2 regions of the Marinomonas sp. BSi20584 genome follow, and region 1 is predicted to be linked to the other one. Evidence: predicted binding sites of a transcription regulator. Region 1 holds the regulator's gene; the other holds the start of a gene.
What was found. The regulator LexA, encoded in region 1, represses DNA repair genes until DNA is damaged. The targets are predictions, from matches to a motif close to TACTGTNTANNTANACAGTA.
Positions count from the first base shown of each region.

Region 1 (4,217 bases):
AGTCGCCAGATGGCGGTATGATGCTGAATGAGCCAACACCGACCGATATTGAGTGTCCGACTTGTTCTCGCCCGATGCAGATCCGTACTGCCAGCACAGGCGTATTTATGTCTTGTTCTGGATATGCTTTGCCTCCCAAAGAGCGCTGCAAAGCGACTATTAATCTTATTCGTGGCGACGAAGCCATTGCTGTAGATGATGAAGAGGGTGAATCTAAAGCGCTTATCAATAAGCATCGCTGCAAGATTTGTGGATCGGCCATGGACAGTTATTTGATGGATGAGCATCGCAAGCTTCATGTTTGTGGTAACAATCCGGCTTGTTCTGGTTACGAAGTGGAAACTGGAGTCTTTAAAATTAAAGGCTATGATGGCCCGACACTTGAATGCGATAAGTGCGGATCAGAGATGCAGCTTAAAACCGGTCGTTTTGGTAAATACTTTGGCTGTACTAATGATGAATGCAAAAACACTCGTAAGTTATTGAAGAGTGGTGAAGCTGCGCCACCAAAGATGGATCCAGTGCCAATGCCAGATCTTGCTTGTCAAAAAGTAGAAGATCATTATGTGCTTCGTGACGGTGCAACGGGCTTGTTCTTGGCGGCAAGTCAGTTCCCACGCAAGCGTGAAACTCGTGCCCCATTGGTTGAAGAATTGCTTCCATATATGGATCAAATAGATCCTAAATATCACTTTTTTGCAAAAGCGCCTAAAAAAGATTCTGAAGGTCGCCCAGCCATTATTCGATATAGCCGCAAGACGAAAGAGCAATATGTCATGACGGAAGAGGAAGGTAAGCCAACAGGCTGGAAAGCATTTTATGTCGGCTCTAAATGGGTGATTGAGGAAGGTAAGAAAAAATGAGTGGTGCCAGTTTAGCTAGCTTAACCAATCAAAAACTAGACACGGCAAGACGCTTTATTAAGCAGAGCCAAGATAGTGATGAAGCGTGGCTAAGGGTCGGGCTGGAAAGCTCGGCTATTTTTCAGTTAAGAAGTGCTCTTAATGGTCTGCTAAAAGAAGTGAATGCAGCGTATTCGTTATCTGGATCTCTGGATGTTGCTAAACTATTAGCTGAGTCAGAAGATAAGCAGATTGTTGTTCCTGTGCTGGCGGAGCTCGCTGATTTGTTGTCACGTACTGATTCTTGGTGCTTTCAATTGAACCAGGCATATTTGGTTCAGTTTGAATGTCGTACCTCTATGTCGTCAGTAGTGCAAAGTGATAGTCTAATTGGCCGTGGAAGTGACGCTGGCGCGTCCGTGAGTTTTTATTTGGCCAAGTTGGTCGAATTGGTGTTACGTTTTAGAGAAGAGTCATCAGAGTATTGAATATGAAAGAATCCTACCTAGAAATTGTTGAGCTGGATAATGGCGATATTGTGCTGCGTCCAGCCAGTGAAGATGGTGAGGAAACCGTTCCACTAGCAACATTGCAGATATCAGATGATACTCGATCTTATTTAAAGGATCGTTATTTTGAATTGGCAAAATGCATGTTCCATGCAGGAATTGATTTTGTTTATTCAGATGATTCGTTTTTTGACGAAGATTCGGAATATCTTGATGACGAAGATTTTCGTCCTAAGATTCTGCATTAAGTCTGTGTTGTTGGTGTGAGGCGTAGGTTTACATAAAAAAGCGAAGCATATGCTTCGCTTTTTTATTGGTATGGTGTTGATGAGGTAGCGGCTACTTAAAGTCCTTGGCGAATCACACCAACTGATAAGCCTTCAATGGCGAACTCTTCGCTTTCAAGGTCGACAATGATGTCATTGAACTCTTCGTTCTCAGGAATAAGTCGAACAATACTGCCTTTTTGTTCGAAACGTTTAACTGTTACTTCGTCACCAATGCGAGCAACGACAATTTGGCCGTTACGCACAGTAGTTGTTTTATGCACTGCTAATAAGTCGCCTTCCATTATTCCGATGTCTTTCATGCTGGTACCTGAGACAGATAAGAAATAATCGGCTTGTGGGGAGAACATATTTGCTGGGATGTTTACATGAGAAGCAATGTTTTCTTGGGCTAAAATAGGGTAACCTGCAGCAACTTTGCCTATGACAGGTAAGCCAAGGTTGTTTGTGGGGTCATCATTTGATGCACGATCAACTAAGCGTATTCCCCTTGACGCGCCAGAAAGCATCTCTATTGCACCTTTTTTACTCAAGGCTTTTAGGTGCTCTTCAGCAGCGTTAGGAGATTTAAACCCAAGCCGGCGTGCTATTTCTGCTCTGGTTGGTGGAAAACCTGTTTCACTAATAAATTCGCGAATGGTTTCTAGTACGTCAGATTGTCTTTTGGTTAATTTAATCATAGGTTATCTGGTTGTTTATACAGTTACTGTTATTATATACAGCATTCCTAACTATACTCAATGATATAAATGCTTTCAGACGAACTAAAAAAACAGATTCAACTTGCATACCGAGCATCTTTGGATGCGAAGTCCCATAAACCAAGGGCTGGACAGCGCCAGATGATTGGTGCGATCGCTCGAACTTTGGGTAACATTAAACAAGACTCGGAAGGCGAGCGCCTTGAAGAAAAGCATGTTGCCGTAATTGAGGCAGGAACAGGCACGGGTAAAACTTTGTCATATTGCCTTGCGGCTATTCCTATCGCGAAAGCTCGTGGTCTTAAATTAATTATTTCTACTGCTACGGTTGCGCTTCAAGAGCAGATTTTGCATAAAGAGTTGCCTGATTTGCTTGAACATACGGAGCTGACTTTTAAGTACACGCTTGCTAAAGGGCGAGGACGTTATTTGTGCTTGAATAATCTTGAGGGCTTCTTGAGCTCAGAAGAGCAAGCAATGGACGATATGTTCGCTGGACTTTTCGAGCAGCACCTTCATTCCGATGATATTAATACTGTTCTTTATCAAGAGATGGATGCTGCTTTGCAAAAAGGTGACTGGGATGGTGATAAAGACAATTGGGCTGGTATTGTTCGTGATCAAGATTGGCGTCGCTTAACCACAGATCATCAGCAATGCACTAACCGTAATTGTGCTAATTATTCCGCCTGCCCGTTTTTTAAAGCGCGTGCTGAAATCGAAGTGGCTGATGTGATTGTTGCCAACCATGATTTGGTATTGGCCGATTTGTCATTGGGTGGTGGCGCGATTCTTACCCCGCCAAAAGAAACCATCTATGTTTTTGATGAGGGTCATCATCTTCCTGATAAAGCGATAGGGCACTTTCGTCATGAAGTTCGTTTGCAGCAAAGTATTACTTGGTTACGCCAATTAGAAAAAAATCTGGTTAACTTGAAGCAAGAGTTAACAGACGATGTCAGTGTAACAGGTCAGCTGCTACTAAAAATCCCACAGCAAATACAAAGTATTGTGAACTTTATCCAATATGCCCAGCAGGGGTTAGCGCCTTATATTCAGGGTTTGGGGTTGGATCAAGAAAATAATCAGCACCGTTTCGAGTTTGGCCAAATTCCAGATGAATTACGCCAGCTGGCATACAGTTTACAGACGTCTTATCAAAAGTTGTTTAACAACATTGAAAGCATCCAAGACGAATGTAAAAAGACTAAACAAAATGAAGGGATGGGTGTAACACCTGAAACTGCAGAAACTTGGCAGCCTATTTTAGGTGTCATTCTTGGTCGCTTAGAGCAATGTATTGGGCTTTGGCGTTTGTATTCTACAGTTGATGATCAAAACTATCCGCCTAATGCACGCTGGCTAGTTTTATCTGGTCAAGGGATGGAGCAAGATATTGAACTGGGCGGTTCTCCGATTCTTGCCGCAAACACATTAAAGCAGCAGTTGTGGGATAAATGTTTCGGTGCGGTAGTGACATCAGCTACGTTAACGGCGCTTAATCAATTTCATCGTTTTAATATGCGATCAGGCGTTCCTCGTGAGAGTGAGTATTTGCGCGTTATTAGCCCATTTAATTTCCAAGAAAATGGGCTTTTGGTCGTTCCAGATATGGAGCATGAGCCAAATAGAGTTGAGCAACATACCGCCGAAATTGTTGCTTATTTAGATAAGCATGTGAACACAGAAAAGGGCAGTTTAGTGTTGTTTTCTTCCCGTCGTCAGATGGAGGAAGTGGCTCAGTCTGTGTCTGCAGGATTACAAGAAATACTTTTGATGCAAGGTGAGCAATCTAAGCGCGTTATTTTGGATTCGCATAAATCTCGCATTGATGAAGGGAAAGGCAGTTTATTGCTTGGCTTAGCCAGCTTTGCCGAA
Region 1 is NZ_KZ454869.1:20,115-24,331, forward strand. It holds gene topA (type I DNA topoisomerase) at 1-863, shown strand, start outside; gene TY87_RS01675 (DUF6586 family protein) at 860-1,330, shown strand; gene TY87_RS01680 (hypothetical protein) at 1,333-1,599, shown strand; gene lexA (transcriptional repressor LexA) at 1,695-2,318, opposite strand; gene dinG (ATP-dependent DNA helicase DinG) at 2,388-4,217, shown strand, end outside.

Region 2 (4,217 bases), on a different contig from region 1:
GGGACTGGATCAAAGAACTCTCGAGCGTCTTCAATCGTCATTTCTAGACATTGGTGAATGTTTTTGCCTTTGTAATGGATCTCTAACGTCTCGCGATTGTAGCGTTTGCCTTTACAGGTATCACAAGGTACGTAGATATCTGGAAGAAAGTGCATTTCTACCTTGATTACGCCATCACCTTGGCAGGCTTCACAGCGTCCACCTTTCACGTTAAAGCTGAATCGACCTGGTTTATAGCCTCGTGAGCGAGATTCTTGTGTTGCTGAGAATAGCTCTCTCATCGGAGTGAAAATACCCGTGTAGGTTGCAGGGTTTGATCTTGGCGTACGACCGATAGGGCTTTGATCGATATCCACACACTTATCAAATAAATCTAAACCTTCAATACGTTCATGGGGTGCCGCTTTAAGTGTTGTTGCGCCATTAAGTGCTGTAGCGGCAAGTGGGTACAAAGTACCGTTTATTAATGTCGATTTACCAGATCCAGAAACGCCAGTGATACAAGTCATTACGCCGACAGGGATCTTAAGGTCAACAGTATTTAGATTGTTGCCTGTTGCGCCGATTAACTTAAGGAATTGTTTGTCCTTGGCTTGATGGCGAATGGCTGGGATTTCAATTTTTCGTTTGCCCGTTAGAAACTGTCCTGTAATGGATTCAGGGCAATCCATTATGTCTTGTGGTGTGCCGCTGGCGATAATTTCGCCACCGTGAATGCCGGCGCCAGGGCCAATGTCGACAACAAAGTCGGCGATACGAATGGCGTCTTCATCGTGTTCAACGACAATGACAGTATTGCCTAGGTCTCTTAGTCTGGTCAGTGTTGCTATCAGTCTTTCGTTATCGCGTTGATGCAAACCAATAGACGGCTCATCAAGGATATACATAACCCCTACTAAACCGGCACCAATTTGACTAGCAAGTCGGATTCGTTGTGCCTCGCCTCCAGATAGCGAGTCGGCTTTTCGGTCGAGTGTCAGATATTCCAAGCCAACGTTTACCAAGAAGGTTAATCGGTCACGAATCTCTTTAAGAATTTTAGAGGCGATCTCTCCACGTGACCCAGGAAGTTCAAGTGTTTCAAAGTACTTCAAACATTCAGCGATTGGATAGGTCACAACTTCTGGCAATGTTTGCTCAGCTATAAAGACGTTGCGAGCGGATCGATTGAGTCGAGAGCCATGACAGTCTGGGCAAGGTTGGATGCTGATGTACTGTGAAAGGTCATCACGCACGCTGTCAGATTCTGTTTCGTGATAGCGACGTTGTAAATTTGGGATGACACCTTCAAATGAATGAGAGCGTGTCATTTTATCGCCACGTTCATTGATGTAGATGAAATCTATCTTGTCTTTACCTGAGCCTTGCAAGATGCGTTTTTTGAAATCGCTAGGGATATCTTTATATTTTGATTCTATGTCGAAGCCATAGTGTTTTGCCAAGGCACTAAGTTGCTGGTAGTAAAAAATACTACGTCGACCCCAGCCTCGGATTGCACCTTCAGCAAGCGTCAGAGTTTCATCTTGAATGATTCGATCAGGATCAAACATCTGATGAGTGCCCAATCCGTCACATGTCTGACAAGCGCCATTTGGGTTGTTAAAGGAGAAAAGGCGTGGCTCTAATTCCGTTAAGCTGTAACCACAAACCGGACAGGCGAATTTACTTGAGAAAATGTACTCTTCTTGCTCGTCATCCATATTGATGACTTTGGCGATCCCGTCGGATAAACCAAGGCATGTTTCAAAGGATTCTGCCAAGCGAAGCTGTAGATCAGAACGAACTTTAAAACGGTCAATGACCACTTCGATTGTGTGCTTCTTGTTTTTTTCTAATGCTGGAGCATCATCTAGGTCGACGACGATGCCATCGATTCGCGCGCGAATAAAGCCTTTTGAAAGTAAGTCACTGATGGTATGTAAGTGCTCACCTTTTCGATCCTTGACGATCGGTGCAAGCAGCATCATTTTAGTTTCTTCTGGTAGCGATATAACTTTATCGACCATTTGTGATATGGTTTGCGCCTCTAGTGGCTCACCATGATCTGGGCAGCGAGGTTGTCCTGCACGGGCAAATAACAATCGTAGATAATCGTAGATTTCTGTTATTGTACCGACTGTTGATCGTGGGTTGTGAGAGGTTGATTTTTGCTCGATAGAGATAGCAGGAGAAAGGCCTTCAATGTGGTCTATGTCTGGCTTTTCCATCATGGACAAAAATTGTCTAGCGTATGTCGAAAGGGATTCTACATAGCGTCGTTGTCCTTCGGCGTACAAAGTATCAAAAGCGAGAGAGGATTTACCTGAGCCGGATAGGCCAGTAATCACCACAAGTTTGTTTCTTGGGATGTCTAGGTCCACATTTTTTAGATTGTGTGTGCGGGCCCCGCGTATGGTAATGGTATCCATGATTCTCCAATGTGAAGTCGATCAACAGAAAGAAATCTGCCAGTAAATTAAATAACTGTCTATTTTTACAGTAGTTGAAATGGAGCTTCAACGGTATTTTTTGTAAAATTGACAATCTTTTTCTTAACCAGCTAAGTTAAACGGTTGAAACCTCCTTATGGATCTACTCGAACGTCGTTCAGTTCTTGCTTTAGCGCTGATCTATTTATTTAGAATGTTAGGCTTATTCCTTATTATGCCTGTCATCAGCGTGGCCGCTGATGGGTTGACCGGAGCGGACGCCGCGTTGATTGGTACTGCTATCGGTATTTATGGTCTGACTCAGGCGAGCTTACAGATTCCGATGGGCATGTGGTCAGATAAAATTGGCCGTAAACGCGTCATTGTTATTGGGCTGCTATTGTTTGCTGTAGGTAGTTTGATCTGTGCCAATGCGAGCGATATCAATACATTGATTGTTGGGCGCGCGGTTCAGGGCGCTGGTGCTATTGCCAGTACCTTGATGGCGCTATTGAGTGATGTAACTAGAGAGCAAAATCGAACTAAAGCCATGGCGATTGTTGGTATTAGTATTGGTGCCTCGTTTATGCTGTCTTTGGTATTAGGGCCTTGGATTTTTGCCTTAGTCGGGCTTTCAGGTCTGTTTTATCTATCCTTTGCGCTATCTTTACTGGGAATAGTCTTGATCATTTTTGCTGTGCCGAATATCGTCCAGCACACTTTTCGGCGCGATACGACACCGAGTCTTTTGGCGTTAGGCTTGGTCTTAAAAGATTCAAGACTGCGGTTCTTGAATGTGAGTGTTTTGTTGTTGCACGCGAGCCTAACTGCTTTGTTTGTTACCGTGCCGAATTTGTTGATTCAGCAGTTTGATTTACCCTTGTCACAACATAGCTGGCTATACTTAGCCATCATGGGTTTTGCCTTCGCAGGTATGTTACCATTGGTGATTATTGCCGAATCAAAAGGTAAGACAAAAGGCGTGTTAATCGCCGTGATGATTTTGTTGGGTTTAAGCTCGATATTGCTGCAATGGGCTCCTTACCTTTGGGTGTTTGGGGTGCTGTTATGGGCTTATTTTGTAGGCTTTAACTCACTGGAAGCTGTGTTGCCATCTCTTATTAGCAAGTTAGCGCCAGTTGGTTATCGCGGCACAGCGATGGGCGTGTTTTCTACCCATCAATTTATGGGATCATTTTTGGGTGGCGTTGGTGGCGGTTGGCTGCTCCAGCATCATTCAAGCAGTGGCGTCTTTTGGGTTGTCGGCGTGGTGTTTTTGGCTTGGTCACTTGTTTGTGCCATCCAGCCTGCACCTCGTCAGTTAAGTAGTCTGGCGTTTAGCCTGCCCAATATGACAGATGAAGAAGTAACGAAGTTGGCGGATCAACTTGCAGAAATCCAAGGAGTGGAAGGTATGCAAATTTTTAAAGATGAGCAAACCGCTTATCTGAAAGTCGATAAAAAAATATTAGACAAAGATGCTCTGGTGCGTCTGGCACCGCAAGTGCGTCTTTAAGTAAAACACTATTCTATCTTTTAGTTGGAGAAGAACGTCATGGCACGTGGAATAAACAAAGTAATTTTGATTGGTAACGCAGGCAACGATGCCGAAGTGCGTTTCATGCCATCTGGTGCAGCGGTTGCAAACGTTAACTTAGCGACAACAGAAAGCTGGCGCGACAAGCAAACTGGTCAAATGCAAGAGCGTACGGAATGGCACCGTGTGGCTTTTATGGATCGTGGTAATTTCCGTCTTGGTCAAATCGCAGGCGATTTTATTAAGAAAGGTTCTAAAGTTTACGTAGAAGG
Region 2 is NZ_KZ454891.1:51,768-55,984, forward strand. It holds gene uvrA (excinuclease ABC subunit UvrA) at 1-2,408, opposite strand, end outside; gene TY87_RS18500 (MFS transporter) at 2,566-3,924, shown strand; gene ssb (single-stranded DNA-binding protein) at 3,964-4,217, shown strand, end outside.
Region 2: the regulator LexA is predicted to act here: its motif matches at 2,462-2,481, upstream of uvrA (excinuclease ABC subunit UvrA).